Regions from separate parts of the Flexivirga aerilata genome, predicted to be linked through region 1. Evidence: riboswitches for the same ligand, from Rfam matches in the RefSeq annotation. Region 1 holds a riboswitch; the other holds the start of a gene.
The links. Region 1 has a riboswitch for cobalamin ahead of HJ588_RS14250 (CbtB domain-containing protein). Riboswitches for the same ligand answer to the same signal wherever they lie in the genome.

Region 1 (4,406 bases):
CCGCTCAACAGCAAGGCGCCGCAAGGGTTTTCGGCGCGGACCTCGTCGACGAGCGGTTGGCGATGGCGGATGCGCACGGGGTCGAGACGATCGACATACGCCGCGACAAGGATGTCGGCGATGTCGTCCGGCAACTGACCGGTGGCCGTGGAGCCGACCGGGTGATCGACGCCGTCGGCATGGAGGCACACGGCGACCCACTGGCCAAGACCGCGACCTCCGCAGTGACCCGTATGCCGCAGGCCATCGCCCGAAAAGCCATGGAGCGGGCCGGAATCGACCGGTTGAAGGCGCTCTACACCGCGCTCGACGCGGTGCGCCGCGGCGGCACCGTCTCCCTCAGCGGCGTCTACGGCGGCATGGTCGACCCGATGCCGCTGATGGATATGTTCGACAAGGGGATCACGCTGCGGATGGGTCAGGCGAACGTGCGCCGCTGGACCGACGAACTGCGCGACGTGCTCGGCCGCGACGAGGACGTCTTCGACGTCGAGGGCCTCGCGACCCACCACCTCCCGCTGGCCGATGCCGCCAAGGGGTACGACATGTTCCAGAAGAAGGAGGACGGCTGCATCAAGGTTGTGCTGCAGCCGTGAGTCGCTGTCAGCGGTAGCGGGCACCCCACTCGTCCATCGCGGCGACGATGTCGGCGAGGCTCCGCCCGAGGTCGGTGAGGCTGTATTCGACGCGCGGCGGCACCTCGGCATACACCGTCCGAGTGACGATGCCGTCCTCCTGTGAACGGACCGTGTTGTGGACCAGTGCGCATCCGGAAGCGACGTCGCTCACCGGCACCCTGCGACAAGACGCCGCACGCGTATGTCGAGTCGCTGCGCGTCGAGGCGGCCCGCAACCGACTGGAGACAACCGACGACACGCTCGACCGGATCGCGGGCGCCTGCGGTCTCGGCACGGTCGACACTCTGGTGCGGGCCTTCCGGCGGCGGCTCGACACCACTCCTACCGAGTATCGCCGACGGTTCCGCACTCAGCCGAGCACGCAGTCGCCGCAGACGGCTTCGCGGGTGCCCGCGGCGCGGTAGATCAGGCAGCAGCTGCGCCGCCGGAAGCGGGGGCCGCTGTGGAGGCCACCGCCGTCGACGCGCGGATCCGCGAGGACAGCATCGGCCTCGGCGGTCGCGGCCGGCACGAGGTCGGGCCTCGCCATGCCCATCAGCGTGACCGTGCTGTTGGCGGCCGAACCGACGTTGCCCCACAGGACCCGCTCGCTGACCGCGAAGCTGCCGGAAACGGCGGTGGTGAAAGTCTCGATGACACTGTCCTGCAACGGATCTCGCGGGTATGTGGCAGCCGCGAACGAGAACGCCAACGGTCCATCCGCGGTTTCCCGGCACCACACCTGGTCCGGTGACAGCACGACTCCAGGCCACCCCAGTGCCCGCGCGCCGATGTGCGCGGCAACCAGCTTCGCCACGATGCCCAGGTGCGCCGTCGAGGCCGCCACCCGCCGTTCGACGGGTGCGCCGCCGGGCTGACGCAGCAGCCGTTGGACGGTGTCCACTCGCTGCCTCAACCACGCGGGGGAGAGCAGTTGCGTCATACGACTCCACGACCCATCCGGGGCCGCGGACGCCTCGTGCAGGTCGAAGGCGAGGTAGTCGCCGAGTGCCGACGTCAGGCCGAAATCCGTTCAGTCGCAACGGCACCCGCCGCATCGGCGCCTACGCGGCGAAGCAGCAGGCGATCCATCAGCCCGCCGAAGACAAACGCGATCCCCGACCAGACGATGACCTGTTCGATGAGCGAATACCAGCGGAACTTCCACAAGACGTCCGGGTCGAAGCCAGGGAAGACGATCTGACCCGGTGCGTAGCTGAAGCCGTCCACCGTGACCGTCTTGTCGAACGTGTTGGTGATCGGTTGCGGCGTTTCCGTTGCCGCCCGGGCAAATCCGAGGTCGTGCGCGACGGCGACGTTTGCCGGCAGGTCGCCGACCGACGGAAAGAGCGCAAGGGCCACACCGAAGAGCGCCAGGAAACAAAGCCCGGCGAGCAGCACGGCCCGCAGTGCCCCGAGTCGCGGCGTCAGCTTGTATGCCGCGAAGACGGCCAGTCCCAGCAGGACGAGCGACACGAGCACCAGCGACAGGTAGAGCACGCCGCGGGTGCGGATGGTGAACTCGTGGCCGACGGCCGGTGGACTCGCCGGATACTTCACGAACGGCAGCAGGAAGATGCCGAGGAAACCGAAGCCGGCGATCTGCCAGGCGAGCGTGCGCGGCCGCACGTGCACCTTGCCGTGCAGCACCAGGAAGCCCACCGCGACCAACACACCCATCGCAACGGAGATGCCGACGACCCCCGTCGCCGCACCGAACGTCTCCTGAGTGGTGCGCGAAAACATCTCGTGCCCTTCGGTTTCCACCGACAGGCCCGCAGCTCGCCGCAGTGCGGCGATCATCTCGTCGCGGCTCGACTCGTAACTCACCGCCTGGTCGATCAGCGGTTCGGCGAAGATGCGCATGAAGACGAAGCCCAGGATGCCGGCAACGAGACCGGCGAGGGCTCCGCGCCCGATGACGCGGATTTCCATGACTGACGGCTCAGTGGCAGGGAAAGCCGAGGAAATGCCGCGAGTCGTGCATCCACTCATGGATGCCGGTCGACTTCCCGAACACCGACGTCATCCCCTGATCGACGCCGATGAAGTAGTAGACGACCAGCGCCGCGAAGACAGTGAACGCAAGCAGCGCGATCCGCCCTGCTTGACTGAGCGTGTAGGTCGAGACCTGGGTGGCCGGTCGCTGGCGCGACTCGACGGAAACGGTGCTCATGGGTCAACTCCTCCGGGATGATGCGTCCCGATCGTGGATCGTTGTCCGTCACAGCCGAGTGTCTGACTCATCCGCGGGGTGGGCGGACACACAGTGGCGCAACCGCGCCGGATTTTCACCGGCTTCCTCATGCTGTGACGCGGCGCCAGGCTACACCCTCCGCGACGCCCGCCGCGTAGTCTCTCGCGGGTGCGTGTGTTGCTGCTGGGCGGAACAGCCGAGGCGCGGGCCCTCGCCGAGATCCTGTATGCCGCGGGCCACGACCTGACGTCGTCGCTCGCCGGCCGGGTGACTGCCCCGCGCCTGCCGGTCGGGCAGGTGCGGATCGGTGGCTTCGGCGGTGTGACCGGGATGCGCGACTACCTGACGGAGCACCGGATTGAGGCAGTCGTCGACGCAACCCACCCCTTTGCCACCGGGATGCGGGAGAACGCCCGAAAAGCCTGTGCTGAGAGCGGGATTGCGCTCATCAGGCTGGCGCGCCCCGGATGGGCCGAACACCCTGACGCGCACACCTGGCACTGGGCCGACGACTACGACGCGGCACGCGAGATCGCCGAGCGATGGGGACAGCGGCCGTTCCTCACGACGGGGCGCCAGACGCTGCCGTTCTTCACGTCCGCCTGGGCCGGCCGGGAGGTGCTGCTGCGCGTCGTGGACCCCGACGTCGAGGTGCCGACCGCATGGCGGGTCGTGCACGATCGCGGGCCCTACGCCATACCCGGGGAAGTGGCGCTGATGCGGCAGCACCGGATCGACGTGCTGCTGACCAAGGACTCCGGCGGCAGTTACACCGCCGCCAAACTGGCTGCCGCGGCGCAGCTCGGGGTGCTGGTCGTCGTCGTGCGCCGCCCCGCGCAGGCGGCCGGTGTCACCACGGTCGACAGTCCCGAGGCGGCTGCCGCCGCGGTCGCACTCCTCCCTGGGTCGTAGGACACACCAGACCTGGGCACGATGTGGGTCACGTCGATCGTTCGTACCGTCGAAGGCACGCCATCCGATCCGTTCCAGGGGGACCGACCCGTGCTCGAAGCCGTCAACGACTTCATCCTGCAACTCGCCGGGCAGCCGTGGGTGTATGCCGTCATCGGCGCGCTCGGGGCGCTCGACGCCTTCATCCCGCCGCTGCCCAGTGAGTCGGCGATCGTCGCGCTGGCCGCGCTCGGGGAGGCGGGCGGAGTCAACCTGTGGCTGCTCGGCATCGTCGGCGCGGTCGGTGCACTGCTCGGCGACACGGCCGCCTACCTGATCGGCCGCCGCCTCGGCACCAATCGCTTTGCCTGGCAACGCAAACCGCGGGTGGCAAAGGCCCTGTCCTGGGCCGGCAGCGAGCTGGAGCGCCGAGGCGGCCTGCTGATCTTCACTGCGCGCTACATCCCGGTCGGGCGCATCGCGGTGATGATGACGGCGGGCGCCACGGGCATGCGGGCACGCCGGTTTCTGACCTACGCCGCGATCGGGTGCGCCGCCTGGTCGGGCTGGTCGGTGCTCGTCGGGGCGCTGGCCGGCCGGTTGCTCGGCGACAACCCGCTGCTGGCCGCGGGCGTCGGCATCGCGATCGCGCTCAGCATCGGCCTGCTCATCGACCAGGTCGCCGCAAGCTCACGGCGAC
Region 2 (4,406 bases), on a different contig from region 1:
GCACGCTGGCCGGCATCCTATCCGGCACCGACGAGGGCAGGTATGACGAGGCATTGCGCACCGCCTCGGACAAGGCCCGCCCCGGGCTGGCCGCGACCCTGGACCAGTTGCGCACGGCTCAGTCCGCCGACGCGACGGCAGCCGTGGTCGAGGCGTGTCACGCCGCGGTGCTGCCGTTGCTGCGGGTGCACTACGCCGACTGGTCACGCCGGTCGGCCGACATCGAGCGCCTCGTGGAGTCCGCGGCCGGCGGGAGTGATCTGCGCGCCTTCATCGCCGACGCCACGATCGACCCGGCCAACGTCGCCGGCGACTGGGCCAAGCAGCCCTACCTCGACGAGGACTACCTGACCCTGTCGACCATTCATTCGGCCAAGGGGCTGGAGTGGTCGGCGGTGCACCTGATCCGGGCGTCCGACGGGGCCATCCCGTCCGACATGGCGCTGACCTCCGACGCGGGCCTCGCCGAGGAGGAGCGACTGTTCTATGTCGCGGTGACCCGCGCCCGCGACACCCTGCACGTCTACTCGCCGGGCCGGCTGCCCACCCACCCGACGAGCTTCCACGCCCGGCACGTGCTCGCCAAGCCCAGCCGCTTCCTGACCCCGGAGGTGCTGGCCGTCGCCGACCGGGTCGACGTGACGCGCCCTGCGGCGCCGGTCGACATCGACACTGACATCGGCATCGACAGTGACATTGACTGTGCCGCCAGCAGATCCGCCACCCCCGTCACGGTGCCGTCGATGGACGAGCTGTTCGGCTGACCACCCGATCCTGCACAAGGGAGTTAGCTCCACCTCGTGGCTGCCGGAAGCCACGGCCTGAGCCCACTGTGCCGGCCACAGCTGACTCATAGCCTCAATCACGGTGCAAAACCTCACGATTGAGTGGAGTCACAGTCATGGCAACCCACCGGAACGTCGGCATCTTCGGCCTGATCGCGAGCGCGCTGATCGTGCTCCAGGTCCCCCTCTATTTCCTGTATGACGGCGCCCCGCCCGACGCCAACATCCTCACGCGGAGCCTGATCGGCATCGTCGGGTGCACGTTCTACATCGTCTTCTTCACCGGGCTGCGCAGCTGGATCGGACGCCACGCGCCGGCTCTCGACTGGCCGGCCAATGTCATGCAGCTGACTGGGCTCGCTTGGGCGGTGGTGGTTTTCGTGCCGCAGTCCATGGAGGTCGGCGCCGCCATCGCCACCCGGCAGGACATCGACACCACCACGGAGGGCCCCTATGCGCCGGCGCAGTATCTCCTGCAGGGCGGCGTCTCCCGGCTGCTGATGGCGGCCTTCCTGATCGCGTTCGCCGTCATACTCTCCCGGTCGCAGCTGCTGCCGCGATGGGTCGGCCGGTCGGCGATCGTGCTGGCGGCGGTCAACCTGGCGTTCCTGCCCGCGGTCTACTTCGGCGACAACGCCGCCGACTTCTACAGCGCGCAGGGCTGGGGCACCACCGCGACGATGGGGCTGGTGTGGAGCCTGTGGACGCTGGCGGTGAGCGTCGCGATGGTGCGGCAGCGGGCCGTGGTCAGGCCAGGAAGTCGATCCGTGCTTGCCGGTCGTTGATGGTGAACGTGTCGCCGGCGCGCTTGCCGTCGATCTCGGCATACACCGGAGAGTCCTGCGAAATGCCTTCGTAGCTCAGGCCGTTGGCGTCGAACGCGTCGGTGACGACACCGACGACGTAACGGTCGCCGCCGAACCCGACGATCGCGCCGGGCCGCACGACGTCGGTCACCGAGAAGTCCAGGCTCTCCGCGGTCGCGACGTCCGAGCGCTCGGTGTCGGCCACCTGCTCGAAGATGGCGTTCTTGTCACCGGCCTCGTCCAGTTGTGCGGTGTCGTCGACCGAGTGCGAGTCGTCCGGGTCGACCTGGGCGGTGCGCTGCTCGGTGGACACCGCGGTCTGCGAGGCGTCGAGCTCACCCTTTAGGTGCCGCACGAGCGCGTCCTTGACCTGCTGCTTGGCCGCCTCGTCCATCGTCGCGTCGGACATGTCGACTCCTTCTGTCTCGCTGTCTCGCTGTCTCGTCGGTGCGGTGCCCAGTCTGCCGCAGTCGCATCGGTGCGGGGACGCCGATCGGGCCTCGGTTACGATCGGCGCCGTGGGGCACTCCCCACTCGACACTGGTCGCATCACCGATGCAAGGGAATCCGGTCCGAATCCGGAGCTGACGCGCAGCGGTAGGGGTGACGAGCGTGGCACGACGCCACTGGGTTCCGACCCGGGAAGGCGCCACGCTCGGACGAACCCGAGCCCGAAGACCTGCCGGTGCCGGACACACCTGTGGGCCTCGCGTTCGGCCCCTGATGAAAGCGATTTGCGCCATGCGCCCACGTCGGATCGGCCTCCCCGCGGCTGCCGCCGCCACGTCCCTCCTGCTCGGCGCGTGCGCCGATGCCCCGTCCGGCGGCGGGCCCGGCGCGGGCTCTGCGGCGACCGGTTCCGCGTCGACGGCGTTCTCGCCGGTGACCCTGACCAACTGCGGCGTGCGGGTCACGGTCGAGGCTCCTCCGCGTCGGCTCGTCACGCTCAATCAGGGCGCGACCGAGGTCGCGCTCGCGCTCGGCCTGCAGGACCGGATGGCGGGCACCGCCTACCTCGACGACGAGGTGTCCGCGAAGTACGCCGCGGCATACCGGTCGGTGCCGGTGCTGGCGAAGGAGTATCCGACCAAGGAGCAGTTCGTCGCGGCCAAGCCGGACTTCGCGTATGCCGCCTACGCAAGCGCGTTCGACGCCAAGGCAATCGGCACGCGGGCGGAGCTGGCTGGCAAGCGGATCGGCAGCTACCTGAGCCCGTTCGGTTGCCCCAAGGGGACGCCGGCAGCGGCGCCGACCTTCGACAGTGCCTGGCGCGAAATCACCGACGTGGGAAGCGTTTTCGGCATACGTGACAAAGCAGAGGGTGTTGTCGACGCGCAACGGTCCGAGCTCGCCACGGTCCGCTCGACGGCTGCGGGCAAGGGCACGACGGTGCTCTGGTATGACTCCGGTGAGAAGACGCCGTTCGTCGGTGCCGGCAAGGGCGGGCCGCAACTGGTGATGGACGCGGTGGGTGCGCGCAACGTCTTTGCGGGGCTGCCGGGCGGCTGGGCGGACGGGTCCTGGGAGAAGGTCGTCGCCGCCGACCCGGACGTGATCGTGCTCGCCGACGCATCGTGGAGCACCGCGGACGCGAAGAAGAAGTATCTGCGCGCCGACCCGGTGCTGCGCAAGCTGACGGCGGTCAAGCGCAACCGTTTCGTGGTGCTGCCGTTCAGCGAGACCACGCCCGGGGTGCGGCTCGTCGACGGCGCGAAGGCCGTCTCCGACCAGCTCACCGCACTGCCGGCGACGTGACGACGGCGGGATGCCGGGCGCCGTCGACCGCGCTCCGGCTGCTGGTCCTGACCGTCGGCGTGGCGGCGGTGCTGGCAAGCGCGGTGATCGCGTTGGGCACCGGGCCGGTGCACGTCCCCGCCGGCCAGGTGCTCGAGGTGGTTGCCCGGCGGATGCAGCTGATCGGCGGCGCGGGTGTGACCCCGATGGACGACGAGATCGTCTGGCAGCTGCGGCTGCCGCGGATCGTCGCGGCGATGGCGGTGGGTGCGGCGCTGGCGCAGTGCGGTTGCGTGCTGCAGTCGCTGACCCGCAACGACCTGGCCGACCCCTATCTCTTCGGGGTCTCCAGCGGCGCCGCGGTGGGAGCGGTGTCGGCGTTGATCCTCGGCTGGACGCTGCCGGGCATCCCGTCCCGCTATGGCGTGGCCGGCACGGCTTTTGTCGGGGCGCTCGTCGCACTCGTGCTGGTGCTGGCCCTCGCCACCGGCAGGTCGGGACAACTGCCACCCGGGCGGACGATCCTGGCTGGCGTCGCGGTCGGCCAATTGTGCAGTGCCGCAACGTCTTTCATCGTCATCGTGCTCGGCCCGCGGGATGGCGCACGGGCGGTGCTCGACTGGACGCTGGGGTCGTTCGCCGGGGTGCGCGGCGGTGACGCCGTCTTTCTGGTGGCGTTGCTCGTGGCGGCGATGATCGGTCTCGGGCTGTGCGCTCCGGCACTCGACGCCTTCGCCTTCGGGGAGGTGTCGGCGCGCTCGCTCGGGGTCAACGTCACAACGATCCGCTGGATCCTGCTGACCGGCACGGCACTCATGACGGCCGCCACGGTGGCGGTCGTCGGGCCGATCGGGTTCGTCGGCCTCGTCGTGCCGCATGTGGTGCGGCTGGTCACCGGGCCAGGACATCGCATCCTGTTGCCCGCCTCGGCGATCTGCGGTGCGTTGCTGATGCTCTGGTCGGACACTGCGGCGCGCACTCTCGGCGGCGGTAGCGAGATCCCGATCGGCGTGGTGACGGCCGCGGTCGGCACCCCGGTGCTCATCGTGCTGTTGCGCCGTCAGGCTCGGCGCGCATGAGG

Region 2: another riboswitch for cobalamin. It lies ahead of HJ588_RS04475 (ABC transporter substrate-binding protein); the one in region 1 lies ahead of HJ588_RS14250 (CbtB domain-containing protein).

Annotation. Positions count from the first base shown of each region.
Region 1 is NZ_JABENB010000002.1:506,462-510,867, forward strand. It holds gene HJ588_RS14225 (alcohol dehydrogenase catalytic domain-containing protein) at 1-596, shown strand, start outside; gene HJ588_RS19815 (winged helix-turn-helix transcriptional regulator) at 604-789, opposite strand; gene HJ588_RS14235 (helix-turn-helix domain-containing protein) at 762-1,043, shown strand; gene HJ588_RS14240 ((2Fe-2S)-binding protein) at 989-1,561, opposite strand; gene HJ588_RS14245 (CbtA family protein) at 1,636-2,553, opposite strand; gene HJ588_RS14250 (CbtB domain-containing protein) at 2,564-2,794, opposite strand; cobalamin riboswitch at 2,831-2,963, opposite strand; gene HJ588_RS14255 (cobalt-precorrin-6A reductase) at 2,984-3,727, shown strand; gene HJ588_RS14260 (DedA family protein) at 3,818-4,406, shown strand, end outside; gene cbiB (adenosylcobinamide-phosphate synthase CbiB) at 4,374-4,406, opposite strand, start outside.
Region 2 is NZ_JABENB010000001.1:942,186-946,591, reverse strand. It holds gene HJ588_RS04490 (ATP-dependent helicase) at 1-764, shown strand, start outside; gene HJ588_RS04485 (hypothetical protein) at 902-1,570, shown strand; gene HJ588_RS04480 (hypothetical protein) at 1,533-2,000, opposite strand; cobalamin riboswitch at 2,116-2,292, shown strand; gene HJ588_RS04475 (ABC transporter substrate-binding protein) at 2,333-3,346, shown strand; gene HJ588_RS04470 (FecCD family ABC transporter permease) at 3,343-4,404, shown strand; gene HJ588_RS04465 (ABC transporter ATP-binding protein) at 4,401-4,406, shown strand, end outside.